DNA from 2 places in the Cellvibrio sp. PSBB023 genome. Region 2 is predicted to be linked to the other one. Evidence: predicted binding sites of a transcription regulator. Region 2 holds the regulator's gene; the other holds the start of a gene.
What was found. Region 2 encodes FliA, which starts transcription of late flagellar genes. Its sites were predicted from a motif close to TAAAGTTATNNNNNNNNCGGCCGATANCC; they were not measured.
Positions count from the first base shown of each region.

Region 1 (15,925 bases), 98 kb from region 2:
TTGTTATGTGACCGCACTTTAAATGAGGAAAAGATTATGCACGCCGCCCTCTATGTCAGTAAGACTGGTTTGTCTGCACAAGATCGCCAGTTGACCACTATCTCCAACAACCTTGCTAATACCAGCACCATTGGTTTTAAACGCGATCGCGCCATATTTGAAGATCTGTTGTACCAAAACCAGCGTCAACCGGGGGCGCAACAAACCCAGGAAACGCAACTGCCATCGGGTTTGCAATTGGGGGCCGGTGTGCGCGTTGTGGCAACGCAAAAAGAATTTACCCAGGGCACCTTGCAAGTGACTGAGCAATCGCTGGATGTAGCAATTGATGGGCATGGTTTTTTACAAGTGCTGCAACCAGACGGCACCATCGCTTACACCCGCAATGGGCAGTTGCAAATTAACGGTGAAGGTCAAGTTGTGAATGCCGACGGTTATTTGCTAGAGCCTGCCATTATTGTTCCTGAGGGCGCTACCAAAATCACAATTGGTGCCACAGGTGCCGTGAATGCCTATTCGCCCGGTGTTGTGGAGCCGCAACAATTGGGTGATATCACGTTGGTTGATTTTATTAACCACTCCGGTTTGCAACCTATCGGTGGCAATTTGTTTGTTGAAACGGTTGCGAGCGGTGCACCGGTTCAGGGAACGCCGGGTGAAAATGGTTTGGGTGTGTTGAAGCAGGGCATGTTGGAAAATTCCAACGTCGACATAGTAGAAGAAATGGTCAACATGATCACCACCCAGCGCGCTTACGAAATGAATTCAAAAGTCGTCTCCACCGCGGATCAAATGCTGCAATACATTACGCAAAATCTTTAATGAGTAATGAATCATGAGCGCACTCCATAACATTTTATTGTCCTTCACCAAAGTGTTGCTACTAAGCGGCATAGTGTTGGCGTTAAGCGGGTGTTTTGCCAGCCAGAAGCCCATGCCGGATGACCCTGCTTATGCACCTACCATCGCGGCTAACATGCCGGTACCGCAGCGCTCTGAAGGCTCGCTGTATCAGGATGCTTACGGGTTGAATTTATTTGATGATCGCAAAGCGCATTTTGTCGGTGATGTGATTACCGTAACCCTGAGTGAACGCACCGTATCCAGAAAATCATCGGGTGTGAAAACAGGCAAAAAAAGTGGTGTGAATTTTAATGCAGGGCCTTTGCTGGGAGCCAACCCAACGATTAAAGGCAATGAATTAACCACAACCTTATCGCAAGACCGTACCTTTGATGGCGGTGCTGATGCTGACCAAAGTAACAGCTTGCAGGGTAATATCACTGTAACTGTGGCAGAGATTTTGCCGAACGGTAATTTAATTGTGCGCGGTGAAAAATGGATAACACTCAATCGCGGTGACGAATTTATTCGAATCAGCGGCATTGTACGCCCCGACGACATAGCACCAGACAATACTGTGGTATCAACCCGTTTGGCGAACGCCAAAATTTCATACAGTGGTACCGGCGCCTTGGCGAGCACCCAATCTATGGGGTGGTTGTCCCGTTTTTTTAACAGCGACCTATGGCCTTTATAACCGAGGCTAATAGCATCATGTTTTATCGAGGTACTTTTATGCGTAGGCTTTCAGTTGGCGCGGTCAAAAAAATAATGCAAGGCCTGGGTGTTAGTTTTGTTGCACTGATGGTTCTGTGCAGTGCATCCAGTTATGCCGAGCGCATTAAAGATATTGCCAGCGTCGCCGGTGTGCGCGCGAACCAATTGGTGGGTTATGGCCTTGTTGTTGGCTTGGATGGTACTGGTGATCAGACCACCCAATCGCCATTCACTACGCAATCCTTTAACAGCATGCTTAAACAATTTGGTATTACCGTACCGGAAGGTGCGCGTATGCAAATGAAGAATGTTGCAGCCGTAATGATTCAGGCGGAGCTGCCTGCCTTCGCCAAACCCGGCCAAACGATTGATGTCACTGTGTCATCCATTAGTAATGCCAAAAGTTTACGTGGTGGCAGTTTGTTAATGACGCCGCTAAAAGGATTGGATGGCAAAGTGTACGCTATTGCCCAAGGAAATTTAGTAGTGGGTGGCTTGAGTGCATCAGGCAACGACGGCTCAAAAATTACCGTGAATATTCCCAGTGCTGGTCGAATTCCCAGTGGTGCCATTGTTGAGCGTATGGTGGAAACCAATTTTGCTGGTGGTCAGCCTATTGTATTTAATTTGCATCGCGCTGATTTTACAACAGCCAATGAATTGGCAAAAAGTATCAATGCGATGTTAGGGCCGGATGTGGCAAGACCTTTGGATGCAGTGTCCATTATGGTGAATTCACCAGTGAACCCGGCGCAGCGAGTAGATTTTATTTCCATGTTGGAAAACATCGAAGTCACACCCGGTGAAGAAGTGGCAAAAGTCATTATCAATTCACGCACCGGCACTATTGTTGTGGGTAAAAATGTGCGTGTCTCACCGGTGGCGGTTACTCACGGTAGCCTTACGGTATCTGTGGCTGAAAGTTTAAGCGTAAGCCAACCCAATGCATTGGCAGGCGGCACTACGGTGGTTGTGCCTAGCAGTAATGTGCAGGCCGATGAAGAAACCAATCCCATGTTTAAATTTGCTCCCGGTGCAAACCTGGATGACATTGTTCGCTCTGTGAATAATGTGGGAGCTTCCCCCAGCGATTTGATGGCGATTCTTGAAGCCTTAAAACAATCCGGTGCGCTCAAAGCAGAATTGGTGGTGATCTAAATGCAGTCCATTGATACCGGCATTAAAGTCCCGCAGGTTCAAGATAATTATTTTGACCCTAATTCGCTAAATTCCATTAAAGCAATGGGGCGCGATAGGGACCCTCAAGCGATTAAAGAAGTCGCTAAAAAGTTTGAGGGGTTGCTGGTACAACAAATGCTGAAATCTATGCGTGAAGCGAATGATGTCTTTGGTGAAGGCAGCTTTTTAGATAGCCAAACCACACGCTTTCATCGCGACATGTTGGATCAACAAATGGTGTTGGATCTTACTAGCGGTCCGGGCATTGGTTTGGCAGATCATTTTTATCGTCAAATGATGCAAAACTACGGTAGTACTATGCGCCCTGAAGGTGGTGTGAAAAATACGGATTCATCAGCCCTTGGTGAAATCACACCGCGCACGGCGAATAAAACGTCTGTAGCAGAACAGGCTAGTGTGGATGCGCTGGATGACTGGATTCAGGACTTCATGCGCATGAGTGATAACGTACAGATGCAAGCCTTGGGTGATGGGGACGAGCAGCAAGTGCCTGCGGTACCTGCCATTAATTATGCACTTATCCCCCAACTGCTTTCCAAACAAGCTATTGGAACCGTGCGTGGCGGTCAAAAATCCAGTATCAGTCCAACGCAAGAAAATTTTGTAATGATGCTCAAACCTCACGCTGAAAGAGCCGCTGCTGAATTGCAAATTAGTCCGGATGTATTAATTGCACAAGTCGCTCTGGAAACAGGCTGGGGTAAACATGTTATTCATGATCGCAGCGGTAACAACAGCTTTAATTTATTCAATATTAAAGCGGGTGGTCAGTGGCAGGGTGAAAAGGTAAATGTGAATACACTGGAGTATCGCAATGGTATTGCGGCTCAGGAAAAATCAGATTTCCGGAAGTATAACGACTATTCCGAAAGCTTTTCAGATTATGTTCGCCTGATGAAAAACAACCCACGCTATGAAAAAGTACTGGCTACAGGCACGAATTCTTCTGCTTATGCTGATGCTTTACAGTCAGCAGGCTATGCCACTGATCCACACTATGCGAAAAAAATTAAAAGCCTGTTGAACAGTGATGTCATTAAATCCCTTGATCTCGCTAGCGTGACAGAAAATATGCAAGCTGATCTTCTGCAAACGGGTGCTCAAGCCATTCTCTCTCTGGCGGCCAGTGCCAGCCGTCATATAGTGGAGTAATCATATGTCCGGTATTCTTTCCACCGCCATTTCCGGCTTGCAGGCCAGTCAAAATGCATTGCGCACCGCTGGGCATAATATTTCCAATGCAAATACCCAGGGGTATTCGCGTCAGGAAGTAAATTATGTCACGCGTCCTGAGCAAAATGCCGGCGGTGCTGGCTATATAGGTTCAGGTGTTACTACGGCCTCTATTGAACGGGTAGTGAATGAGTTTGTCACTGCGCAGCTGCGTTCAGATACTTCTACCTACAACCAATTAAATAAATTCAATATCAATATCGGTAAAGTGGATAAGCTTTTTGCTGATGCCAGCACCGGTTTGTCTGGCTCATTGCAGAGCTTTTTTGCCGCGCTGCAAAATGGCGCCAATGATCCTTCATCTACACCCGCTCGCCAGTTGATTATCACCGAAGCTCAAGGGTTGAGTAGCCGTTTCAATAATCTGTACCAGCGTATGGCTGATATTGAAAAAAGTGTTAATAGTGAGATTCGTACCGTAACGTCACAAGTTAATTCGTTGGCAACCTCAATTGCGGCATTAAACCAATCCATTGGCGAAGCGGTTGCTTCCGGTAATGGCAATCAGCCGAATGACTTGCTGGATAAACGCGATGAAGCGCTGCGTCAGCTTGCAGAATTAGTCTCTATACAAACCGTAAAAGACTCGTCGGGCGATGTAAATGTATTTATCGGCAACGGACAACCCTTGGTGGTTGGTGCTGCCGCCAGCGCATTTAGTGTGACCAATGATGGGCAAATACAACTCAGGGCCAACAAAGCGGTATTTGATATTACGGAGCAGGTTTCTGGTGGTCAGCTGGGTGGATTATTAAGTTTTCGCGATGATGTATTAAACCCCTCAATGAATGAACTGGGGCGCATTGCGATTTCAATGTCAGAAGAATTTAATAAATTACAACAGCAGGGCATTGATCTTGATAACGACTATGGTCAAAAAATGTTTTTCGACATTAATGACCCTACCAGCGCAGTGAATCGCGTCAAACATAGTGGCACTAATCAACAACCCTATGATCGTCAATTAAATGTAACCATTACTGACACCAGTAAATTAACCACCAGTGATTATCGGTTTGATATTGTGCCCGGTACAACTAATTATGTTGTCACTCGTTTATCTGATGACCAAGTGGTCAGCCAAGGTGGTTTATCTGGTGCTTATCCATTTAGCATTGCATTTGATGGTGTCAGCCTTAATTTGACCAGCGGTTCTTTCCAAGGTGGCGATTCGTTTGTGCTGCAACCGACTCGCAATGGCGCTCAAGATATTAAAGCCATGCTGACACGCCCTGAAGATCTTGCGTTCGCATCCCCTATTCGTACCAATTCTGCAAGCAGCAATACTGGTAGTGGTGTAATCAGTAGTGGTGAAGTGTTGGGTGTCAAAGATGTCAACGGCAATATCTTGCCTGCTTTCTCGACAGACGGCCAATTGTCGCCGCCTATTATTATTCGTTTTACATCTGAAACAACTTACGATGTGCTGGATAATACTGACCCTGCGAATCCAAAACACCTAAATCCGCCTTTGCAAGACCAAGTCTTTGTACCCGGTACAGTCAATAATATTTTTTCCAATGATCCGGGTGAAACCCGTATTGTGGGTAATGGTGATCGCTTGGGGCTGCCATCTGACCGCAGCGCACAAACCGTGACTATTGGTGCGGCAGCGCAAGGCAATGGTTATTTAGCGGAGCGATTAAACTTTACCTTTAAAGATCCGCAAACCGGATCAATTACTTCACGCAGTTTAATTACCCAGTCTGGCGCGTCGGCAATGCAAACCGCTGCGCAATTAAGCGCACTGCCAGGGGTAACGGCTAATGCCTACACCACGGCAACCATCACGGGTATTAATGTGGCACCCGGTGATTTTGCGGTGCCTATGCAGTTGCGTATCAATGGGGAAGCCTTACTTCAAGACGATGGCGCATTACCGACACCTGCATTTCTGAGCACAGTACCTGACCCTAATGTCAGCGAAGCCGATTTTAATGATTATCTTGCCAAGCGGATTAATGAAAACCCGAATTTGAATGCATTGGGAATTCGTGCGCAAAGCTCTACCAATCCATTAACCGGTGCCCCCGAGTTACGTATTTTTGCATCGTCCGGTGTGGATGTAGATATTCGTTTCTCCGCTGCCAGCGCTACTAGCAGCATCCAGGTGAATGATGGTTCCGGCGATAACCCCAATCAAACATTAACCAGTGCCGGCGTGGGGCAGGAGAGTGCAATTACTGTTGGTGGGAGGATTGATATCACTCTCGCCTCAGGTATCGAAATGTCGCCTTCTATTTCAAGTAGTCCGTTATTTGGCGATAGTAATTCTGCCTCCTTTGTGCAGTCGTCATATTTGGGATATCAGGTGTCGCTCAGCGGCCAACCCAAAGCAGGTGATGTATTTACCGTGGGTTTTAATAACAACGGTAAAAATGACAACCGCAATGTGTTGGCAATGGTCGCGATGGAAAATAAATCCACCATGCAAGACGGTAGCCTTAGCTTTGCAGAAGGATATGGCAAGTTAGTTGAAGAGGTGGGTACCAAAAGCAGCCTTTCCAAAATCAATACCGCGGCAAGCCTCAGTTTGTTGGAGCAAAGCCAGACCACACGTGACAGTATTTCCGGTGTCAATCTGGATGAAGAGGCGGCAGACCTTATCAAGTTTCAACAACTCTACAGTGCAAATGCGCAGGTTATAACCGTTGCGCGTGAACTGTTTGATACCTTGTTAAATGCGCTCTAATCATGACCAAGCCATATTGCTCTATGCTGTTTTTTGGAAAATGATACAAACTTGGATTGATTTGTGCATTGCTTTTACCAAGCGGCAATAATTGTAAGCACAGGGTATTGGTATGCGTATATCGACTTCGCAAATTTACAACATCGCATCTCTTGGCATGGGAAAAGCGCAATCAGCTCTTGCTAAAACTGAAGAGCAGATGGCCAGTGGCAAACGTGTCTTGTCTCCGGCGGATGACCCAGTCGCCGCTGCGAATATTTTGAAGTTAAATCAAGAACTGGCGCGCACAGAGCAGTACAAAAAAAATATCGATATTGCTGATAATGCCTTGGACCTTGAAGATTCCACTTTGAAGTCAGTTGTTGAACTGATGCAAAAAATGAATGAACTTGCGATAAAAGCCGGTAATACCGCGGTGCTGACAGCAGCGGATTACAAATCTATTGCAGCAGAAGTGGATACTCGTATTAACGAATTAATGAGTTTGCAAAATACACGCAACTCATCCGGGCAATATATTTTTGCTGGCTATCAAGGTAACACACCTCCTTTTGTCTACAACGGCGGTGGCAATTATGAATATATGGGCGACGAAGGGCAGTTATTATTGCAAGCCTCTGCCTCTGTCAGTGTTCCCGTGAGTGATTCAGGCAAAAAAGTATTTGTTGATATTCCCAGTGGACACAATACTGTCAACACCTCGTCCAATCCCGGCAACCGTGCCTTGCCTGCATCCATCATCAGTGTGGGGCAGGTGATTGATCAAGAAGCGTTTGATAAGTTTTATCCGGAAGATATGGTTATTTCTTTCAACGCCAATTCAGCCATTATTCCTAACGGCCCTAACTACACAATTACCGAGCGCACCACTGGTAAGGTAATTGTTGCAAATGCCAGTTATACCTCCGGCCAGGAAATTTTAGTAAATGGCGTGAGCTTGAATATTTCCGGTGCGCCTGTAGCACCCGCAGCGGCAAGCTTACCTTTTACATTTGATGCTGCTGCCGCGCCGATTGATTTTTCCGCTAACCCAACAACGCTAAGAATCTCCGTGGGCGGTAAAACAGAAATACTTGAATTTAATAGTTTGCCGGTAGTGAATAACGCTGCAGATTTTGCTGCGATGCTAAATGCAGCTCCCAATGCCGCGAAACTTGCTAATTTAGGGGTAACAGCAAGTGCGACGGGGTTTGCGACTGCCAACGGTATGAATATTAGCCTTCAAGGTGGAAATGCTGCATTACAAAGTGCAATGGGCTTGGCAACGACAACCGGTATCACGTCAACCAATGGGCAGCCTGGCGATTCTTTTTTTGTGAAATCTACCGATAAGCAAGGTTTATTGACAACACTGTCGCGTTTTAGTGAAGCGATGAAAAGTGTAAAAGACACGCCGGAAAGTAAGGCCGTTCTTAGTGAGATGGTAGCGAAAACCATTACCAACCTCTCTCATGCCCTCACCAGCATTGTTTCAACCCAAGGAGAAGTGGGTGCGCGTCAAAACACATTAGAAAGTTCACGCAACCTTAATCTGGACGTTAAATTATTTGTCAATGCAGAGCTAAAAAGCTTGCAGGATCTTGATTATGCCGATGCCTCTATCCGCTTATCCATGGAGAAGTTGGTGTTGAGCGCATCCCAGCAAAGCTTTGCACAAATCAGCCAACTGAGCTTGTTTAATTATTTGTAATTAATCCTGTGTTATGGATTTTGTTGTTTATAGGCAGTGACAGTAGTGCGTAACTACTCTCACTGCCTTTTTCTTTATTGGCCGCGCCGTTGCATACACTGCTTTTATAGGTTTGGCATAAGATTCGCCTCGCTAATTTAGTTTTGCTAATCTTAGTAGATGGCGTTAGTCTTCATCTCATTAATCGATCTATTGTATCTCCATGGTAAAGAGCTGTTTTTATGGATATTGAAACCCTGCTAGACCCGCTTTCCCGTGCATTAAGCCAATCCCAAGCATTATTGTCCTTGGCAGAAGTGGGCGATTGGGATTCATTTGAAACCTTGGTGCAGCAGCGTCAGCAGGGGCTGCTTTCCATCAATGACGCTGAATACCTCCAATCCCTGGCCCAGGCAGATTTGGAAGCACAGGCAGCGCATATGATTGAAGAGATTCAGGCCATCAACAAGCGCCTGTCAGAACTGGCGGAAATCAGTCGTGATAAGGTGGCGTCAGATTTGCGTCAGAGCACAAAAGCCATGAAGGCAATAGATGCTTATGGTCGTTAATTTGACGGTTTGTGATTTTATATAACCATTTGCAATAAAATTTACCATTCCCTGCGATAAATATTTTGTTTTAGCCATAAAAAAAGATTAAAGCAACTCCCGGACGTGTCGATAACCTTGTTAGAAGTGCTGATTAGTAAGTTTGTCTCAGGCTTCATCAACAGACTTGTTATAGCAGTGATACTGCAAAGACATTAATCCAGGAGATTAATCATGGCTTTAGTAATTAACACCAACGTGGCATCCCTCAATACCCAACGTCAGTTGATGAGCTCAGGCAACTCGCTTGATAAGGCAACTGAGCGTTTGTCTTCCGGTAACCGTATCAACTCTGCAAAAGACGACGCTGCCGGTCTGGCGATCTCTAACCGCATGACCTCCCAGGTACGTGGTCTGGATCAGGCAATTCGTAACGCCAACGACGGTATCTCGCTGATTCAAACCGCTGAAGGCGCCTTGCAAGAATCCACCAACATTCTGCAACGTATGCGTGAACTGTCGGTTCAATCAGCGAACGGTATCTACGGCGAAACTGACCGTAAAACCCTGCAAGCGGAAGTAAAACAGCTCCAGTCTGAATTAACCCGTATTTCTGAAACCACTACCTTCAACGGTCAAAACCTGTTGGACGGTTCTTTGGGAACCAAACAACTGCAAGTGGGTTCGCAACAGAACCAAACTATTTCTGTATCCATCGGTTCATTTAACGCTAACTCATTAGGTGGTTCTACTGGTGATTTAGTGGGTACATCTACCACCTTGGCTGAAATGTACACAGCGACTGATGCCGCTATTGAATTTAAAGTTAACGATAAATTAGCGACAGCACTCGATGCTACTAACGCTGGTACCGTTAATAAAATGCTTGAAGTTATGAACGCTGACTTTAATACAGTTGGTGTTTCTGTGAAAACTGTATCTGAGTTCACATCTGCCAACATCGGTTCCGGTGTGTTGGTTGCTGGTACAGATGCGCTGCAAATTGCGGTGGTTGATGGTGATGGCAGAACGCAAACCCTGCAAATTACTGGCACTAACAGCATGAAAGATGTCGTTAATAAGATTAACGAATCTGCAGGTGGTGTTGTTCAGGCATCGTTGAATGACTCTGGCAAATTAGTATTAACTGCGCAGAATTCACAAAGCATTACATTGACTAACGCGCAAGGTACTGCAGCTTTGACTGCTGTGGGAGCTGGTACCGGTGCAACTTCTGCTGACTTCTCGTTAGTGCTTAACAAACAGCCTGGATTCCAAGGTGACATCAAAGTAACTAGCGATACAGCAGCAGCTTCTGTAACGGCCTTGACTGGTGCTGGCTTGAATGGACATCAAGCAGATGGTTCTATACAAGGCGCTACTGTTGCTTCTGGTGCTTTGAACAAAGGCGATTTGATCATCAACGGCGTTGAAATTGGTTCTGTCGCAGCGGGTGTTGCTGGTGCTTCAGTTACAGGAAGTACAGTTCAATATGAACAAGCCAAAAACGTTATTGACGCTATCAATGCCAAGTCAGCCGAAACCGGTGTGGTTGCTTATGCTGATAGCAGTGATTCAACTAGCGCTACTACCGCGATTAAATTGAAGTCAGTAAATGGTGGAGAGGTATCTGTTAAATATGGTGACAATATTACAGATGCAAACGCTTTGGCTCGTACCGGCTTACTTGAGCGTAACGCCACCGAAGGTGCAGGTTCAGTAGCCTCTATCGACATCTCTACAGAAGCTGGTGCGCAAAAAGCCATTGGCATTATCGATAAAGCCTTGGAGCAGGTGAACTCCACCCGTGCGGACCTCGGTGCAATTAACAACCGTTTGGACTTTACCGTATCTAACCTGTCCAATATCTCCGAGAAAACGTCATCATCTCGTTCACGTATTATGGATGCTGACTTTGCTGCTGAAACTGCAAGCCTCAGCCGTTCACAAGTATTGCAACAAGCGGCGAGTGCGATGTTGGCTCAGTCTAATGCTCGTCCACAACAAGTACTGTCACTGTTGAGATAAGGTGATAACTTCCTTCGGGTTAGCCAACCGCTAACCCGAAGGAGGTTTCAGTGAGGGCTTAATGATGAATGAGATCACTAAAGTAGCCGCGGGACCGGTGCAGGTTAAATCTGTATCGGCTTCGTCGTTGGTTGGCGGTGCTCAAGGTCAAAAAACCGGCAATGATTTGCCGCCGATTGCCGAAGCGGCAAAGCCTGTAGCCGTAGAGACCGTCAATTCTCAAGCGGTTCAAGAGAAAGTTCAGGCTGCCGTTGCACAGATGAATGAATATATTCAGTCAACCCAACGGGATTTAAATTTTACTTATGACCCGAGTTCAGGCGAGACCGTAGTTAAGGTGTTGGATAGAAGTACGCAAGAAGTTATTCGCCAAATACCCGATGAAGTATTCTTGCATTTGGCACAACAACTTACCCCGGATGAGCCGGTTAGTTTGATCAGTGCGCAGGCCTAAATGTCTTTTTAAATCAGTGATTTATTGAGTTTTTGGGGTGCAGTTTTAGCACGCTTCTGATAAAAAAAGAGCAGCAATCGCTGCTCTTTTTTTTGCATTTTTTTGGTGGATTTGCTTACCAATAATCTTTATTTTTAATATTAAATCCCCTGGTTTTTCAGGTGCGCCGCATCCTTTTTCTGCCTATTTTTTCCTGGTTTGTAATCCCGCTTTCCTCCACCAATATTCCTGCTGTTTGTTCTTGGCACGGTCTGTGCAAAAGCCCTCTCAGGCGACCCGTATAGAAATCCTGTTGGTATCCATTTCTTACCAGTCTTGCCACGAAGTTCTCACAAACTGAGCAATTCATTGTTGCCGCCGTTTCTGGGCTTCATCAGTCGGCTTGTCACAGCACACGCAACTGTGAACAGGAACAATCATTAGGAGATTTATTATGCCTTTAATCATTAACACCAATGTCGCTTCCTTGAATTCACAGCGTCAATTGATGAACTCTGGCAACGCGCTCGATAAAGCGACAGAGCGTTTGTCTTCTGGTCAACGTATTAACTCGGCAAAAGATGATGCCGCCGGTTTGGCGATTTCAAACCGTATGACCTCTCAAATTCGTGGCTTGGATCAAGCGATCCGCAACGCGAATGACGGCGTATCACTGGTTCAGACAGCAGAAGGTGCTTTGCAAGAAGTAACCAATATGCTGCAGCGTATTCGTGAACTCTCAATCCAGTCTGCGAACGGTATCTATAACGATGCAGACCGCAAAACCCTGGATGCTGAAGTTCAGCAGTTGAAGAAAGAAATGGATCGTATTTCTGAAACCACTTCTTTTAACGGACAGAAATTGCTGGATGGCACCTTGGGTAAAACTTTCTTGCAGGTAGGTTCGCAAGCAAATGAAACCATGGATGTCAGCATTGGTTCTTTCTCAACCACCAGTATGGGCGGTACCTCGGGTGATATCGTGGGGGAATCTGTCACTGGTGTTGGCACATCGCATGCCACTGAAATTGCTTCATTAAATGCCTTATTGGCCGGTGATCTTCTTGTGAATGGAACGGCCATCAAGCCGATTACTCCTGCCGCTGACACCTTGAATGAAGCTCTGGCAAGTATTAATAGTGATTTGAAGGGCAAGGGTGCAGAAGTTGTATCTCTGGTGCAAGTGGCGGCAGATACTGCTGGCTCTGGTGTGCTCAGATCGCCTTCTGAAACGCTGACGTTGGAGTTGAGGGATGGCAATGGTTTGACGCAAACCTATACCATTACCGGTACCAACAGCATGAAAGAGTTGGTCGCTAAGATTAATTCTGAAACGGCTATTGAGGCTACTCTGGGTGATAATGGCAAGTTGGTGCTTACCGCTCCTGGCGCATCATCATTAACCATTACTGAAACTGTGCCTGCTACAACAGCGAGTCCAACAGGGCTTACAACTGGACATCATAATTTTGCGCTTGTATTCAATGATACAAGTGCAGAAAAGCAAGGCGTCACTATTCAGGCTGGTACTACACCAGTGACTGCGGCTATCGCGGGAAGAATTAGTGATTTGGGTATTGATGTGCAGGACGCTAATGGCAACTTGCTGGGTAGTGCCGTAGATATTGCTGGCCCACCGGGTATCCTGCAAGAAGGTGATTTGCTTATTAATGGCATTGCCATTGGCAAAATCACTCTTCAGCCTGCGGTTCCCACTGCTGCAGGTACTGCTGCTGAAGCTATTCGTGTGATCAACTTGTCATCGGATAAAACAGGGGTTGTGGCCTTTGCAAATGGTACTGATGGCATCGCTTTGCGTTCTGCGAATGGTGAAGAAATATCCATTAAATATGGTGATACCGCTGTCGCTGCTGATGTATTGGCTGTAACCGGCTTTAAAGAGCGCAATGCCACCGAAGGTGTTGGCAGTGTCGCCAGTATCAAAATTGACACTTACGAAGGTGCGCAGCGCGCAATCGGCATTGTCGATAAAGCCTTGGAGCAGGTAAACGCGACTCGTGCAGATTTGGGTGCTGTGAATAACCGCCTGGATCACACCATGGCAAACCTTGCAAACGTCTCGGAAAAAACCTCTGCATCGCGCTCTCGTATTACCGATGCTGACTTTGCCGCCGAAACAGCAGCATTAAGTCGCGCTCAGGTTCTGCAGCAAGCTGCTTCTGCGATGTTGGCACAGGCGAATGCTAGACCAGAGCAGGTGTTATCACTGCTCAGATAATTGTGTCTTATGTTTTGCTAAAAAAGCCGCAGCTCTCACTGCGGCTTTTTTATGTCTCATTTTCCACTGAGGGTGCAATACTTCTTCTGTGTGAAAGAAATAAGGGAGGTATTAGTGTGTTTTTTGTGAGTATTGGCGTACTTTGTGCTGTAGTAACTGAGCGTAATATTTTTAAGAAAAAAGCGGCAAAAACGGCTAAAGTTTACCCATTGGTTGCCGCTAACATTGTATAGCGGTAATTTTAAGGTGTGGAGGCGTCTATGGTGACCAGTACATCCAGTACATCCAATGCGACAAGCAATAATGGATCTATCGGTTCCAGTATCATTGGTGCCTTGGGCTCAGGTTCAGGGATTGACAGCAATAAGCTGGCCGACCAACTGACCGAAGCGAGCAAACTGGTTCAGTCACAGAAGTTAACCAGCAAAAAGACACTTCTACAAACCCAAATTTCCGATTACGGTTTACTCCGCAGTTCACTTGCCAAACTCGAGACCGCCGCTGCCGCTTTGGGGAGCGCGGACACTTTTAATGCCAAAGCCCTGTCTGTACCTGACACCAAATTATTAGGTATCACCAAGCTCGACTCAAAAGCGGTCGCTGGTAGCTATCAATTAAAAGTACTGCAAACCGCGCAGGCACAGTCCTTGAGTTCGGGTAGTTTTAGTTCAACAAGCAGTCCGGTAGGTAAGGGTACCCTCGTTATCCGTCTAGGGGATTGGGCATCTGATGGCTCCTCATTTGGTGTGGACTCTACTAAAACGGGCGCAACCATTACGATTGATGATACCAACAATTCCCTGACGGGCTTGCGCGATGCTATCAATAAAGAAAATTTCGGTGTAACGGCCACAATTGTGAGCGATGGTGGCGGATATAAATTACTGTTAACCGCCAGTACGGGCGCTAAAAATGAGATAGAGGTTGTCGCGACCGAAGACTCTGGTTCCTTGGGGTTGGCGGCCTTTAATTTCAATGAAACATCCAAAAGCCTTGCGCAACAACAAGAAGGGCGTGATGCGCTAATTAGTATTAATGGTTTGCAAGTTAGCCGGGAATCAAACCATGTGACTGACGTTATTGATGGTCTTGAGTTTGACTTGTTTGCCAGTTCTTCCAGTGAAACCATAAACCTTATTATTTCTGAAGATAAATCCGTTGCAGAGAAAACCATTCGTGATTTTGTGGCTGCCTACAATACTTTTAAAGCGGAAACCGAATTGCTAGTTGGCTACAACCCGGAGCTGGAAGAAAACGGTAGCCTTAATAAAGATCCTCTGGCTAAAAACTTGATGCAAAATATTCGTAGTGCATTAACCAGCGCCGTTCCAGGTCTCACTGATGGTTTTGCTAATTTATCCAGCTTGGGTATTCGTACAGAAATCGATGGAACACTCAAAATTTATGAGGAAGAGAAAACCGGGTTTCGTGCAGCAATAGACGAGAATTTTGACTTTGTTCGTGATCTGTTTATCCCCAAGGCCTCATCTTCCTCTCCTGGCATTGAAGTCACCAAGTTCACTGCAAGAAGCCAGCCTGGTTCCTATGAAGTAGTGATTACCCAGCAGCCCTCAAAGGGGACCTTGACCACCACTGACCCTGTCGATCTGGCGGCTATTGGTAGCGGAACAAAAGACTACAGTTTTAGCTTTCAATTGAACGGTGTGGCATCCAATGCCATTAGTTTGCCAGATGGAAAGCAATATACATCTGGTGCTGAGCTTGCTGCGGACTTACAAAGTTTGATTAACCTTGATGCCAACCTTAAGGCGGCTAAAGCAAGCGTGTCCGTCGCATTTGAGGGGGGGAAACTGGTGTTTACCTCGGCGACTTATGGTGCGACCAGTACGGTGAACTTTACTGCGGTTAGCGCCGATATGCTGGCTGACTTTGGTCTGACTAATGGCGCTGTTGTGACCAGCGGTACTGATGTTGCCGGTACCATTGATGGTGTTGAGGCATTTGGCTCCGGCAATATTCTGCTTCCTGCGATAGGTTCCAAAGCAGAAGGTTTGAGTATGTTGGTGGAGCCGGGAACAACATCCACGACCTTGAAATTTACCCGCGGTTTTGCCGGTGGGTTAAGCAGCCTGGTAAATGAATTCCTGAAAACCTCTGGTTTGATTTCCGAGCGCGAAAAAAATATCGGTAAAGATATTGAGCGTGTAGAAAAAGACGAGGAGGCGTTAAATCGCCGCAGTGAAGCCTATCGCGCGCGGTTAATGGCGCAGTTTCAGGCAATGGAAGCCATTGTGCGCTCACTCAATACTACTGGTGGCTTTTTGGATGGTCTGGTCGACAGATTGCCATTTACCTCAAAAAA
Region 1 covers NZ_CP019799.1:1,014,676-1,030,600, forward strand. Annotated here, with positions in the region: gene flgG (flagellar basal-body rod protein FlgG) at 37-822, shown strand; gene flgH (flagellar basal body L-ring protein FlgH) at 836-1,540, shown strand; gene B0D95_RS04615 (flagellar basal body P-ring protein FlgI) at 1,615-2,718, shown strand; gene flgJ (flagellar assembly peptidoglycan hydrolase FlgJ) at 2,719-3,912, shown strand; gene flgK (flagellar hook-associated protein FlgK) at 3,917-6,685, shown strand; gene flgL (flagellar hook-associated protein FlgL) at 6,798-8,375, shown strand; gene B0D95_RS04635 (flagellar protein FliT) at 8,597-8,923, shown strand; gene B0D95_RS04640 (flagellin) at 9,137-10,930, shown strand; gene B0D95_RS04645 (flagellar protein FlaG) at 10,992-11,384, shown strand; gene B0D95_RS04650 (flagellin) at 11,818-13,602, shown strand; gene fliD (flagellar filament capping protein FliD) at 13,863-15,925, shown strand, end outside.
Region 1: fliD (flagellar filament capping protein FliD) is a predicted target of FliA. The motif match lies at 13,799-13,827, and genes of this name have one in related genera.

Region 2 (15,925 bases):
TGCCCATTCGCGATATCCGCTCCATCGCCGAAGCCTTGGCGGGCAGCGGTATAAAGAGTCAAGATCCCGCCGCTTTAACCGCGATGGCCAGGGTCTCGCTCTGCCGCCAAATCGTACAAAACATCATTGGCAACGAGCGAAACCTGCCTGTCATCACGCTTGAACCCAGCTTGGAACAGTTATTGCTAAATACCGTTCAGCAGGCACAAAAAGCTGGCGCTGATGACAGTGCGTTCATTGAGCCAGGGTTAGCAGACCGGTTGCAGCAATCATTAATCAGTGTTGCGCAAAAGCAGGAAATGGCGGGTCGCCCCTTGGTTCTATTGGTTGCTGCACCTTTGCGCCCCATGTTGTCCCGTTTTGTTCGTCACAGCGTTCCGGATATGCGTGTATTGGCTTATACCGAAGTGCCTGACAACAAACAAATCAGCATTGAGGCCAGTGTTGGTGCTGATAAAAACAGCTGATGTGCTAATTAATTTCAATCGTTAATCAGGTGGCCCACCCAGGGCGGGAGTTGAATATGCAAGTCAAACGTTTCGTAGCTGCTGATATGCGCCGTGCGTTGGAATTGGTTCGCCAGGAGTTGGGGCCAGATGCAATTATTCTCTCAAGCAATCGCATCCCTGAAGGGGTTGAGTTGCTGACGACTATGGGGTCGGACTACGAATTAAAACAACTGCAAAATCGCCCCTTTGCGGACGCGACCTTTGCCCCCAGTGAACCGCTGTTGAGTGATGGCGATATCTCTCCGCGTATCCTGGAGCGTCAACCAACACGCAAGGTTGCCCCGGTGATTACCCAGATTCCCGATCACCCCAACGTAGGCAAAACCGGCGTACAGTTGGCGGATGATATAGAGCGTGCGCGTTTGCGGATGATGGCAGCGCACAAGGCAGAGGAGTCGGCCAAAGAGTTTATGGTTGGTAAGAATACGGTGGTGAATGCCGGTATTCCGCGCCATACGCCCGTGCAGGCGAGCAGACCGAAAAAGGGGATGAGTGCAGCAGAACGTTATCCACTGGTGGATCCGGCTCCTATCAGCAAAGAGCCGAAACTGACACCGGAAGCGGCATCCTTCCGCGAAGCGCTGCTCAGCAATACCCGCAGCGCGCAGGATGCCAAAATTGAAGCCTTGTTGACCAAGGAAAAGCCCGCTCCGGCACTGGTTGTACCGGTTGTAGATGGCCTGGATCAACATGCGCAATTGAGTGAGTTGCAGGCAGAAATCGCCGATATGCGCCTGTTGCTGGAGCAGCAATTGGATCGTCTTACCGGCCAACAAACCATCGCCAACGACTCGCCCATTCTCGCCAGCATCGCTCGTCGTCTGGAACGCCTGAGCTTGCCCAAAGACGTTGTTGCCAAAGTGATTAACGCCTGTACTAAAACCAAAACACTGAGCGAAGCCTGGCCCGATGCGCTGGCAAATCTTGCGCATCAGCTGCCGATCAATGGCCGCGATATTGTGGATCAAGGCGGTATTTTTGCTTTTGTCGGCCCAACCGGTTCGGGCAAAACCACCACCATTGGCAAACTGGCGGCGCGCTATGTATTGCAGCACGGCGCCGATAAGGTAGCGATTATCACCACCGATACCTACCGTATTGCCGCCCATGACCAACTGCGCTCACTGGCGCGGATTCTGCGCGTACCTGTGCGAGTTGTTGATGAAGCCAATCCGCTGGATACGGTTTTGCGCAGCCTACGTCACTGCTCACTGGTACTCATTGATACCGCGGGCTTCCGTCATGGTGATCCACATTTGAAAGCACAGCTTAATGCTTTGGCTGCTCAACCGCAGGTAAAAACCTATCTGGTGATGTCATCCAACAGCCAGGCACAAATGTTAAAAGCCTCGGTCCATGCTTACGGCGCTGCGCGCTTGCAAGGGTGCATCCTCACCAAGCTCGATGAAACAGCCAGTATCGGCGAAGCCTTGGGCGTGGTGATGCAAAGCCGCCTGCCAATTGCCTACACAACCGATGGGCAGGATATCCCCAAGAACCTGGATGTAGCGCGCGCGCATCAGCTAGTTGCCAGAGCAGTAGCGCTGCTTAAAACTAATCCGGCAACGGCGGTTTCTTAGCCAAAAAAAGTTATAACCCTATGATTTTTACAGTGAAACTGAAATTAATCGGATCTTTTTCCAAACCCTATCTATACTCAGTTCACCATTAGAGTGCCAACAAACCGTGCTGTCAGTTTTCTGGCGTCAACATGGGCACACTTAAAAAGAATATGTTTGGAGTTACGTGTAGATGAGCCAAGTGCGACCAGTACAAGTCATCGCTGTGTCCGGCGGCAAAGGTGGGGTAGGGAAGAGCAATATCTCCGTCAACCTCAGTATTGCCCTGGCAGAATTACGTCGTCGAGTTGTACTGCTTGACGCCGATTTGGGTCTAGCCAACGTGGATGTCCTGCTTGGCATTCGCGCCACCCATACTCTGGCAGATGTGCTGGCAGGCACTCATTCGCTGACCGATGTATTGGTCACAGGGCCTGCGGGCGTGAAAATTGTGCCGGCATCGTCGGGTGTACAGCGTATGGCCGAGTTGAGCAGTGCCGAGCACGTCGGGCTGATTAATGCCTTCAATGAGTTGTCAGACCAAGTGGATATTCTGGTGATAGACACTGCTGCTGGCATCTCCGACACCGTTGTAAGTTTTGTGCGCGCCGCCAATGAAGTGATTATTGTGGTGTGCGACGAGCCGTCCTCCATCACAGATTCCTACGCACTCATCAAATTACTCAACAAAGAATACGGTATGCAGCGTTTCCGTGTGGTCGCCAATATGACGCGCACCCAGCAGGAAGGCATGAATATGTTTAACAAACTCAATACGGTGTGCGAGCGTTTCCTGGACGTCACCTTGCAGTTTGTTGGTCAAATTCCCTTTGATGAAAACGTACGCAAAGCCGTGCAAAAGCAAAAAGCACTGCTAGAGTTTGCTCCAAGCTCCAAAGCGGCGGTGGCGATACGTGCCCTGGCGCAAGCGGTAGATAAATGGCCGCTGCCATATTCTCCCACTGGACGCCTTGAATTTTTTGTCGAGCGTTTGTTGCAGGCCGCGAATGCGCGTTAGCAATACTTGTTCATGCAGTTGTTTATGACCCGCTATTTACGAGCCAATTATTTACGAGAAGGCGAGGCAGGGCTGCCACCAATTACGGCAGTTTTTGCTAAACAAAAGGTGTTCGATGGCCGCAGTCAATGGTTTAGCCATGTACGATAAAAAGACCTTGCTTGATGCGCAGATCAATATCGAAGATTACGCACCTTTGGTGAAGCGCATCGCCTATCACATGATGATGCGTATGCCTGCGTCCGTGCAGGTAGATGACCTTATTCAAGCAGGCATGATTGGCCTGATTGAAGCCTCGCAAAAATACGATGCCTCTCGTGGCGCCAGCTTTGAAACCTATGCCGGTATCCGCATTCGCGGAGCCATTGTGGATGAAATGCGGCGCGGTGATTGGGTACCACGCTCGGTGCATCGCAATGCGCGCCGTATTGCCCGCGCCGTCGCCGTGGTAGAAGCGCGAACCGGGCGCGATGCAACCGATGCAGAAGTCGCCATTGAATTGGAAGTATCGCTCGAAGAATATTTTGAAATGCTGCAAGACTCCAACGGCAGCAGGTTATTCAGCTACGAGGAAACCTTTGGCGACGAAGACAGTAACATCGACGCCTCCGAACACAGCAGTGCCTTTGCCAGTCCGCTGGAAGGTGTACAGCGCGATGGGCTGAAAAAGGCCTTGGCAGAGGCTATCGCACTCTTGCCCGAGCGCGAGCGTATGGTGCTTGCTCTGTATTACGATCAGGAGTTGAACCTCAAAGAAATTGGGTTGGTGCTTGGGGTGAGTGAGTCCCGTGTCAGCCAAATACACAGCCAGGCGGCGGCGCGCTTACGCCATCGCCTGGGTGGGTGGCAGCCAGCGTAAAAGTGGGCAAAAAATAACCCAAGATGGCAAAAGTTTGTCTGGTTGAGTGAGTGGCACAGCAAATTAGTCTATGAATACAACAATTTGCGCTATGATTTGCAGTAAAAGTTGAAGATTTAAGTGCCGCTACTGGCCGAAGCTTTAACTCCTACTAGACTATGAATTAATAAAATTCCCTTCTGGGTGATTGGAGGTTGCGTTGGATAAGAATATGAAAATCCTGATTGTTGATGACTTTTCAACAATGCGGCGGATCATTAAAAACTTGCTGCGAGATTTGGGTTTTTCCAATACCCATGAGGCAGATGACGGTGTAACGGCACTGCCGATGCTCAAAAGTGGTGATTTCCAGTTTCTGGTAACTGACTGGAACATGCCTGGTATGACCGGTATCGATTTGCTTAAAGCTGTTCGTGCCGACGAAAAATTGCGCACTTTGCCGGTGTTAATGGTAACCGCAGAAGCCAAGCGCGATCAGATTATTGAGGCCGCCCAAGCGGGTGTGAATGGCTATGTCGTCAAGCCGTTTACCGCTCAGGCGCTCAAGGAAAAAATCGAAAAGATTTTTGATCGGGTCGGTTAATTACCGTCGATTGAATAATAAATAAGGCTCTGCCATGGCATCTGAAACCCAAACATCGTCCAACGACGAATTTGTTGTTGAATTGCGAGAGTGCGCAAAATTGCTTGCAGAAAAACTGCAGGGCAATGAGATCGAAGAAGCATCGGTCTTGATACAAACCATTACCCAGTCGCGGGATCGTCACATCTTCCAATCGGTGGGGCGTTTAACGCGCGGTTTGCACAACGCAATTGTCAACTTCAATGTCGACGCGGATTTAACCAAAGAACCACCCAAGATTGAAAACTCGGATATTCACGATGCGTCGAATCGCCTCAACTATGTGATTGAGCTGACTCAAAAAGCCGCTGAAAAAACCATGGATGTTGTGGACGAAGCGGCCCCCATTGCCATGAACCTGGGTCAAGAAGCCAGCGGCCTGCGCAGTGAATGGGCGCGTCTGAAACGCCGCGAAATGAGCGCCGATGAATTCCGTCAGCTCTACGAGCGCATGGATGTTTTTCTGGGACAAATGGTCACAGGCACAGAGCAATTAAGTAAAAACTTACAAGATATTGTTTTGGAACAAGGCTTTCAGGATTTAACCGGGCAAGTATTAAAGCGTGTTATCGGGTTGATCAACGATGTTGAAAAAGACCTGGTGAGTCTGGTGCGAATTGCGGGGCAGGTGGAAGAAATTACCGGCCTTGCCAATGATCGGGAAACGGTCGAGCATGATTTGGAAATAATGCACAAACGCAAAACTGAAGCCGAAGGGCCACAAATTAACAAAGAGCGGGCAGATGTAGTATCCGGGCAAGATGACGTTGATGATTTGTTATCAAGTCTTGGTTTCTAAACTGCAGGTCACTCGAGGAAAGTTGCATGAGTTTTGGTGATGACGAGGATATTCTCCAGGATTTTCTGGTAGAGGCGGGAGAAATTCTCGAGCGCCTTAGCCAGCAATTGGTCGATCTGGAGCAGCGCCCGGAAGATAAAGATTTGCTCAATGCGATTTTTCGGGGCTTCCATACCGTAAAAGGCGGTGCCGGTTTTCTGGCACTGACGCCTATGGTGGAATGCTGTCATCTCACTGAAAATCTTTTCGATATTTTGCGCAACGGTAAACGCGCCGTCACATCAGAATTAATGGATGTGGTGCTGGAAGCGCTCGATATGGTGAATCAGCAATTTGAGCTGGTATCCCAGCGCGAAGAATTGCCGCCGGTGGAGCCCGCGTTGATCGCCGCACTTGAGCGATTGGTGTCATGCGAGGACCTGAACGAAACTGCAGCTGCTGAGGAGGTTGCACCTGTCGTGGAGGTAAGTGCTCCGGCAGCGCCACCAGTAGACACTGCGGTAGAAACGCACAGTGTTGCCTCAGGTGATATCACCGATGCTGAGTTTGAACAATTGTTGGATGCAATTGCTGGCACTGCACCTGCGGCAGTGGCCACTCCGGTAGCAGCCACCGCGACCGGTACGGAAGAAATCACAGAAGATGAATTTGAAGCCTTGCTTGATCAACTGCACGGCAAAGGTAAAGGGCCGGGCGACCAAGTGCCTGCTGCTAGCGCTGCACCTGTCAGTGCGCCACCGGTAACAACCGGTGCATCCACTAACAATGAAATTTCAGAAGATGAATTTGAAGCCTTGCTTGATCAATTGCATGGCAAAGGTAAAGGTCCTGGGGTAACTGACGCTTCACCTGCACCAACCACCCCCGTTGCTGCCGCGCCAGAAGCGCCAAAAAGCGCAGGTGATTTGATCAGTGATGATGAGTTCGATGCATTGCTCGACCAGTTACATGGCAAGGGAAAAGGGCCTGGCACTACTGGCACTGCACCAGCACCAGCCGCCGCAAAACCGACGCCTAAAGTGGATGTGAAACCCAATGTGGTTAGCGCGACGCCTTCACCTGCACCCGCGCCCGCTAAAAAAGTAGAGCCGCCTAAACCAGTTGCCGCCAGTGCTGCTCAGGCACCAGCCGCCGATAAAGAAGCGCCGCAAGTCGAAACAACGGTGCGTGTGGATACCCAGCGCCTTGATGACATCATGAATATGGTGGGCGAGCTGGTATTGGTGCGCAATCGTCTGGTGCGATTGGGCAATGGCTCTACCAACGAAGCTTTGGTGAAAGCAGTCGCGAATCTGGATGTGGTGACGGCAGATTTGCAAACCTCGGTCATGAAAACCCGCATGCAACCGATCAAAAAAGTATTTGGTCGTTTCCCTCGGGTGGTTCGCGATTTGGCGCGTAATCTGCGCAAAGAAATTAATCTGGAATTGGTGGGCGAAGAGACCGACCTGGATAAAAACCTGGTTGAAGCACTTGCCGATCCACTGGTTCACCTGGTGCGCAACTCGGTGGATCACGGCATTGAATTCCCCGATGTGCGTGAAGCCAACGGTAAATCCCGCGTAGGGCAGGTTGTCTTATCGGCGGAGCAGGAAGGCGATCATATTTTGCTATCCATTAGCGATGATGGCGCCGGTATGGACCCTGTGAAGCTGCGCCGTATCGCTGTGGAAAAGGGCATGTTCGATGAAGATACTGCCAATCGTCTCTCCGATACCGAAGCCTACAACCTGATTTTTGCACCTGGCTTTTCCACCAAAAAAGAAATCTCCGACGTGTCCGGTCGCGGTGTGGGTATGGATGTGGTGAAAACCAAAATCACCCAACTGAACGGCACAGTGGAAATTAAATCTGAATTGGGCAAAGGCACGCGCTTTATTATCAAAGTGCCGCTGACATTGGCAATTATGCCAACGCTCATGTTTATGCTTGGTCAGCAAACCTTTGCATTCCCCTTGGTGAGCGTGAACGAAATTTTCCATATGGATCTCACCAAGAGCCATATAGTGGATGGGCAGGATTGCGTTGCTATTCGCGATCAGGCTATCCCGCTGTTCTACATGAAAGATTGGCTGGTAAAAAATGCGTTTGGCCATCGACCCGATAATGCGCATGTTGTGATTGTTACCGTAGGGTCGCGTCGTGTTGGCTTTGTGGTTGATCAGTTAATCGGGCAGGAAGAAGTAGTGATCAAACCTTTGGGCAAAATGTTACAAGGGACACCTGGCATGGCCGGCGCAACCATTACCGGCGACGGTACTATCGCGCTGATTTTGGATATCCCCAGCTTATTGCGTCGCTATGCAAAAGGTTCTGCCAGTTGGGGTCATAGTTAATCCTAAAGCTCACCTGCAGTGTTCTGATGTATTAATACTCCAGCTGAAATTCTGTTCAATATTTTTCCCCTTGCGGAGTGCGATAGATGCCTTTCCGGGTATTAGTGGTTGATGATTCAAATTTCTTTCAGCATCGGTTGAAAGATATTATTAATGAGCACCCGGAATTAAAAGTTGTTGGCATAGCAAGTAATGGTCGCGAAGCTGTCGATAAGGCAGCAGAGCTCAAGCCTGACATTATCACCATGGATTTTGAAATGCCGGTGATGGATGGGGTGACGGCGATCAAGCACATTATGTCCAATCGCCGTGTGCCTATTTTAATGTTCTCCTCGCTGACCTACGAAGGTGCCAAGATTACCCTTGATGCGCTGGCTGCTGGTGCGCTCGATTTTATTCCTAAAGATTTTGCAGAAGTCTCCCGTAATTCCGAGGTGCTCAAGAGAAAACTGCATGAGCGTTTGATTACGCTCGCCAGTTCGGGCAGCCGTAGCGTTGTGCCACCCTTGGCAACAATGACTCCGCCCTCGACACCTGCACCAACCGTGGCTACCCCGTCATCATTTAAGCCTATTGCATCGCCCGCCCCGACAACGGCTACCCGCGCTATACCTACTGTGCCGGATGAGCCGGTCAAGACATCGGGTGCGGATAATTATCGCCTCAAAAACAAACCCAAAATTCTTGTTATAGGCGCCTCCACGGGGGGGCCTGTCGCCTTGGCGGAAGTATTGATAGCTTTGCCTGCGAACTTTCCTTTGCCGATTGTGTTGGTGCAACACATGCCTGAGAACTTTACCAAGGCATTTGCTGAGCGCCTTAATAAGCAGTGCCATATTCGTGTACGCGAAGCGGTGGATGGCGATCAATTGCAACCCGGCTTGGCGCTACTTGCTCCAGGTGGTAAACAACTGATGCTCGATAAGCGCAATGGCGGCTCAGTGCGTGTATTGCCTGATGATGAGCGTGTTAATTACAAGCCCTCACTGGATATTACCTTCGGATCGGCGGCAAATAATTATGGCGATAAAGTATTGGGCGTCGTATTAACCGGCATGGGTTCGGATGGTTGTAACGGTGCGCGTTTATTGAAAGATGCCGGTTCATCGCTCTGGTCACAAGATGAAGCCAGCTGTGTGATTTACGGTATGCCCATGGCTGTTGCGCGTGCCGGTTTGACCGACAAAGTACTGAGCCTGAAAGAAATCGGGCCGCGCTTGGTGAGAGAGGTTATGTAATGGATCTCCTCAGTATTATTGGTGTCATTATCGCCTTCGCCGCCATTATTGGCGGTAATTTTCTGGAAGGCGGTGGCCTTGGAACCCTGCTGAATGGTCCTGCAGCTTTTATCGTTGTGGGTGGCACCTTGGGTGCGGCGATGTTGCAAACGTCCAAAGTCAATTTGCGTCGTGCACTGAAAATTGTGGTGTGGGTTTTTAAGCCGCCCTATGTGCCCTTCAAGCAAGGTATTTCCAATATCGTGCGTTGGGCCGCTGCTGCGCGTAAGGATGGCTTGTTAGGACTGGAAGAAATTTCCGAGCGCGAAAAAGATAAGTTCGCAAAAAAAGGTCTGCAACTGTTGGTGGATGGTAATGAGCCGGAAGTGATTCGCCGCATTTTGGAAACGGATTTAATTGTTAATGAACAGCGCGATTTTGACGCGATTAAATTTTACGAATCCATGGGCGGCTACGCGCCCACCATTGGTATTATCGGCGCTGTGATGGGTTTGATTCATGTGATGAATAACCTGGCTGATCCGGCAACCCTCGGGCCAGGCATTGCCATCGCGTTTGTTGCGACTATTTATGGTGTGGCATTGGCAAACCTGGTGTTTATTCCTATCGCCAATAAATTGCGTATGTGCGTGAATGAAAACTCCCAATACCGCGAACTGATTATTGAAGGCATTATTGCCATTGCTGATGGCGAGAATCCGCGCTCGATTGAAATGAAACTAAACGGTTATTTACATCCGATTAACTGATAAGTAACGCGCTTATGGTTCGCCGCAGAAGAGAAGACATTCATGTAAACCACGAGCGTTGGCTGATTTCCTATGCTGACTTCATTACCTTATTGTTTGCTTTTTTTGTGGTCATGTATTCCATCTCCCAAGTGAATGACAGTAAGTACCGTGTGTTGTCAGACACTTTCATTGAAGCTTTTCATCGCCCGACTGATTCCCAGACAAACAAAGAACCTGTCGATCAAACAGCCCCTTCCAGTGATCTGATTTCGCCTATTGATATGGGCAAAGCCACCCGCGATGTAGAGCAGATCAACGAGCAGGTGCCGCAAATTATTGATAACTCCCAAGGGGCAGCCAGTGCTCCAGCGATTGAACCCAATACGCCGGTAAAAACCAGCGATGAGCTCACGCAGATTTCTGATTTAGTGACGGAAAAGTTCGCCCCGCTAATCAGCGAGCAGCTTATTCAGGTATCCAGCAATGAGTTGTGGCTTCAAATTGAGTTGAAAGACAGCATTCTTTTTTCATCCGGCAGTGCCGATACCAGTGAACAGGCACGTAAAATCTTCGATGAAATTGCCGCTATATTGGGCAGCTATTCAAATCCGGTGCAGGTTGAAGGCTTTACCGACAATGTTCCCATCAATAGTGCAAAGTATCCCACCAACTGGGAGCTATCCACCGCACGTGCCAGTGCTATTGTGAAACACCTGGCTTCCAAAGGTGTGGCGCCTGAACGGTTGTCTGCAGTGGGTTATGGGGAGTACCAGCCTGTTGCGCCCAACGATTCTGAACAGGGGCGGGCGCAGAATCGCCGCGTCACTATTATGATTGCCAAACGCAAAATGGATCGCCCCAAAGCGCGCCTTGATCAGCCTGTCACGTCAGCATCTACCTCTTCCAATCAATAGCGACAAACTCCCTTGTTTTTCTGCACCGGCAACCCTATTGCGCCGCAATAAACTGCCGCTATATAGGCTAGGGTTTATCAATTGACTTGCAGTTGCCGCCCGCTGGGCAATACTTAGAATCCTGTGATTAAAAAATGATCTTTCCTGGATTCTGATTGGCACAATGGTGATTGGCATGTGTGTTGATAAAAGCGACAATATCCTGCGATGTTACGAGTGGAATCCTGTGTGCCATAGTAATTGGGCACAAACTTTGCTTTTGTCGCTGTAATAAACGATGTGACTGGCGTTTGACGCTGGCGAGGGTTGAATTGTGCGTGTTATAGCAATAGCGAATCAAAAGGGTGGTGTGGGCAAAACCACCACTACTGTATCTCTCGGAGGGCTAATCGCCTCTACCGGAAAGCGCGTTTTATTGCTGGATATAGACCCCCACGGTTCACTGTCTACCTATTTTCGTCAGGATCCTGACACTCAGGTCTTGAGTAGCTATACCCTGTTTCAGGAACGTAAAAATCTATCGCGTGAATCTGTTTCCCGGTTAATTTTGCCTACTGAGTATCCCAACCTGAGTTTGATTTCATCCACGACAGCGCTCGCTACGTTGGAGCGTCAAGCCATAGGTCAGGATGGTATGGGCTTGGTGCTGAGTCGTGCCTTGGCCTTAATTGCTGATGATTACGATTATGTCCTTATCGATACGCCACCATTGTTAGGGGTATTGATGGTGAATGCGCTGGCTGCTTGCCAGTATCTGGTTATTCCGGTGCAAACCGAGTTCCTGGCGCTTAAAGGCCTGGAGCGCATGGTGAATACCCTCAATATGATGTCGCGCTCGCGCAAAAAAGCGCTTGATTACACGATTGTTCCCGTGATGTTCGATCGCCGCACCCAGGCTTCGGTGACCAGCTTGCGGACGATTCGCAATACCTACCCGGCGCAAGCCTGGCCTGGGCATGTACCTATAGATACCCGTTTCCGCGATGCCAGCAAGGCAGGTGTTCCGCCCCATTTGTTTGATTCCACCAGTCGCGGTGTGGAGGCCTATATGGCTCTCTGGCATTGGCTTGAGAAGAAAATTCGCGCTGATGAGTTGCAAACCCAATCAGCACCTATGGCAGTCATTAGTAAGGCTGGTGTGGTGTCGTGACCAATCGTAAAACGCCTGAAGGCGACATAGAGTCACCGGATGTGAGCTTAAGTCATTATTTTGATGACTTGCTCGGCATTGGTGATGCGATTGATGAAGCCTTCGCGGCAGTGGAGGCGCGTCCAGTGCCTGTTGCTGCCAATTCTGGTTTGGCGCGCGTTGTTAATTTACCAACAAAAAAAAATCCCCCGGAAAAGCCCAAAAAAGCTCAGGCAACGCTTTCATCCAAACCCCGTTCGCTGACCAAAAATGAGGTCAAGCGTACCGAGCTTGCAGAACCCGAGTTAGTACAGACTCCTGAACAAAAGCAACAGCTTGAAAAGTTGTTGCAATCGGTTAGTGCCCAGCTGTTGGTCGAGGCGCCAGTTGTTGAACTTCCTTCGGTGGAGCTGGTTGCTGAGCCACAGGCAGAAACCAAAACCCGGTTTGTGGTGGATGCTGAAGAAATTCAGGAATGGGATATTGGCACCTCTGCAGATGTTATTGTCGATTCTCCTGTGGAATCTCCCGTTGAAATTACTCTCTCAGATACTGAATCCGATACCGTCCAATTTAAAATGGAAGGGTTGGAGTGGCTGGAAAATGGCAGGCCGCAATGGGCGCAATCGCGTTTTGATGTATTGTTGTTTAAAGTAGCCGGGCTGACGTTGGCCGTGCCATTGATATCCCTTGGGCAAATCCAGCCATTGACCGATGAGTTAACTCCTTTGTTTGGTCAAGCGGACTGGTTTATGGGATTGCAGCCGACACCGGCAGGGAAAATACGCACGGTGAATACCGCCAAATTTGTGATGCCGGAACGTTATGACGACGTCTTTTTGCAAACCGCACGCTATGTGATGTCAATTAACGGCGTCCCATGGGGGTTGGCAGTAGATTCGGTAAACCAACCCATCACCCTGCAGCCGGATGATGTGAAATGGCGTGGCGACAGGGGCAAGCGCCCCTGGCTTGCGGGTACAGTCAAAGAGCATATGTGCGCACTGCTGGATATTCCGCGCATAGGCCAAATGCTGATTGAGGCAGATAAAAATTTTGCCTCTGCCCGTGGTTAGCCATACACCTGCCTGGCTAAGCGAATGTAATACATCGCTTTTTCTATGAAAAACAAAAGTGGCGTAGGAAAAGGCATCGGCTATAGTTATAGCGACATTGACACGATTTACTGCCGCAAACCGGCAGCCTAGAGGAATATTAAAGATGGCAACTGATGCAGCAAAAAATAAGAGCACTGATGATCCCGTATTGCAGTGGGTTACCTTTCGTTTGGATGGTGAGACTTACGGCATCAATGTAATGCAGGTGCAGGAAGTGCTGCGCTATTCGGAAATTGCCCCGGTACCTGGCGCGCCATCCTATGTACTGGGTATTATCAATTTGCGCGGTAATGTGGTGACAGTCATTGATACCCGTCATCGCTTTAACCTGTCCAGCGGGGAGATTACAGACAACACCCGTATTGTGATTATAGAAACTGATCGCCATGTCATTGGCATTTTGGTGGATAGCGTTGCTGAAGTGGTTTACTTGCGTCAATCCGAAATTGAAATGGCGCCCAATGTTGGCAATGAAGAAAGCGCAAAATTCATCCAGGGTGTCTGCCACAAAAACAATGAATTACTGATTTTGATTGATCTGAACAAGTTGCTGACCAGTGAAGAGTGGTCAGAGCTGGAAGATATTTAAATCCCTTGTTGCCCGGATCGTCTAGAATGCCGCCATTGATGGATGCCAGTGCAGAGAGTAACTCATGACCTTGGTGGAAACAGGATTGCTGGCAAGCCTGCTAATCAGCCTTATTGCGTTGGTGTTTGCTTTAATCAGTTTGCGCCGTGTGCGGCAGCAGGCTCGCGAAACTGAAAAGCTGATTCACAAACTCATGCGTGATGTGGCTGCTTCCAGCAGTGGTTCGGTTGGCATGGGGCAACGGCTTCTGGCAATGGAAAAGCGTTTGCAGTCTGATGTTAAAAAGACGGAAAAAATCGACTATTACAATGACGATGAGTTCCAGCCTTATTCACAAGCGGCGCAAATGTTCAAAATGGGAATGGACTGCGATGAAGTGGCACGCCGTTGCGGCTTGTCACGCGCGGAAGCCTCGCTGCTGGAAATGATGCAGAAATCGAGTCGTTAAAGCCTCAGCGCTAATCCATGAGCGACAATAAACACAAAAAAGGCGATCACAAGATCGCCTTTTTTATTGCACTATTTTCAGCGTTATTGCCGCCTGGATAGTAGTGGAGTGTCAGGGTTGATATTGAAATGAATTACCACTAATACCCACAGAATCATCACTCATTAAATACACATAAGCAGGCATGAGTTTCTCAGGTGTTTTGACGCTTTCCGGGTCTTCTGCCGGATAAGCGGCAGCGCGCATTTCAGTGCGTGTGGCGCCGGGGTTGATGCTGTTAGTGCGGATGCGTGTTGCGCCTTCCAGCTCATCATGTAGGGTTTGCATAAAGTTTTCAGCCGCGGCTTTAGAGGCGGCATAAGCCCCCCAGAACGCGCGTCCTTTAAAGGCGACACTGGAGCTGGTGAAGAGGATGCTGGCGTTGTCGGCACGTTCCAGTAGTGGCAATAATGCTTGGGTCATCATAAAGGGCGCGTTTGCATTCACCTGCATACAGCGTTGCCACGCGCTCACCGAATAATTGCTGATGGGTGTGCGCTCACCTAAATCGGCAGCATTGTGTAGCAGTCCATCCAATCGCCCAAAAGTATCTTCTAGCGCGTTGCACATATCGTCGTAATCTTTTTCTACAGCGCTTTCAAAATTGATGGGGTAAATCGCGGGCTGAGGATGGCCAGCGGCTTCAATTTCGTCGTAAACCGCTTCCAATTTGCTCATGGTTCTACCGCACAAAACAACGGTGGCGCCACAGGCTGCGAATGTTTTAGCGGCGCATCGGCCAATTCCGGCTCCGGCACCGGTGATCACAATGATTTTGCCCTGTAGTGCATCGGGTTTGAGTGTGTAATCAGATGGAATTTGCATAGGAATATCTTCGTTTGGTTTGCAGCAACGGTGTCTGACAGTTGCTTACAAGTGCTTTTCAATAATAGGCCAGATTTCATCGGCGTGATTAACGCAGTAATCAGCATGCCAATCAGCGGCGCTATCGCCCTCATCCAAATACCCATAGGCTGCAGCGATAGTGATACTGCCTGCGCCTTTGCCACAATCGATATCGCGCTTGTGGTCACCGATATAAATGATTTCCTGCGGTGTACAACCCAGCTGTTTGCTCGCCAGGAACAGGGATTCAGGGTCAGGCTTGCTATGCGCAACATGGTCGGGGCAAATCACACTCACGGGAGCCGGTTGTATATCCAGCGCTGACATCAGGGGCAGGGTATAGGCGGCAGGTTTGTTGGTGGCAATTCCCCAGGCGATGTGTTTGTCTGCCAGTTTATCCAGCAGCGATGAGATGCCGGGAAATGGTTTGGTGTAGACCGCAATATGGTCGAGATAAAGTTGCAGCAAACGCTGGCGCAAATGCTCAAATTGCGGATCTTGGTCATCAATACCAAACGCCAGTTTGATCAGGGCTTTGGAGCCGTTGGATACCCCGGCGCGAATCGTTTCCGGGGCTAATGCATCGCGGCCTTCTTCCACCAGCAATTGATTAACAACGACGATAAAGTCCGGCGCTGTATCCAACAAGGTGCCATCCAGATCAAACATAACGGCACGAATTTTTTGCTTCATCATTTACTGACCTTTTGTTAATCACTCACTTTTTTGGCATGCATTAAATAATTCACGCTGACATCATTCGGGTTGAGTTTGTAATGTTTGGTGATGGGGTTATAGGTCATGCCGGTCATGGATTGCAACTCAAGGCCGGCGGCGCGTAACCATTGGGCCAGTTCGGACGGGCGGATGAACTTGCTGTATTCGTGCGTACCTTTGGGGAGCAGTTTTAAAATATATTCGGCGCCAACAATGGCGAAGGCATAGGATTTTGGGTTGCGGTTAATAGTGGAAAAATACACATCGCCACCGTTTTTGACGAGTTGGGCACAGGCGCGAACAACCGATGCCGGGTCGGGCACGTGTTCCAGCATTTCCATGCAAGTAACTACATCAAATGCGCCGGGCATTTGCGCTGCTTTGTCTTCCGCGGTGATTTGTTCGTAGGTCAATTCAACACCGCTTTCCAGAGCATGCAAGCGTGCAACGGCCA
Region 2 covers NZ_CP019799.1:916,228-932,152, forward strand. Annotated here, with positions in the region: gene flhA (flagellar biosynthesis protein FlhA) at 1-467, shown strand, start outside; gene flhF (flagellar biosynthesis protein FlhF) at 524-2,089, shown strand; gene B0D95_RS04165 (MinD/ParA family protein) at 2,262-3,086, shown strand; gene B0D95_RS04170 (RNA polymerase sigma factor FliA) at 3,202-3,945, shown strand; gene cheY (chemotaxis response regulator CheY) at 4,145-4,528, shown strand; gene B0D95_RS04180 (protein phosphatase CheZ) at 4,563-5,366, shown strand; gene B0D95_RS04185 (chemotaxis protein CheA) at 5,393-7,702, shown strand; gene B0D95_RS04190 (chemotaxis response regulator protein-glutamate methylesterase) at 7,789-8,940, shown strand; gene B0D95_RS04195 (flagellar motor protein) at 8,940-9,689, shown strand; gene motD (flagellar motor protein MotD) at 9,704-10,585, shown strand; gene B0D95_RS04205 (ParA family protein) at 10,899-11,735, shown strand; gene B0D95_RS04210 (chemotaxis protein CheW) at 11,732-12,790, shown strand; gene B0D95_RS04215 (chemotaxis protein CheW) at 12,936-13,421, shown strand; gene B0D95_RS04220 (DUF2802 domain-containing protein) at 13,486-13,869, shown strand; gene B0D95_RS04225 (YciK family oxidoreductase) at 13,981-14,733, opposite strand; gene B0D95_RS04230 (HAD family hydrolase) at 14,779-15,450, opposite strand; gene ubiG (bifunctional 2-polyprenyl-6-hydroxyphenol methylase/3-demethylubiquinol 3-O-methyltransferase UbiG) at 15,465-15,925, opposite strand, start outside.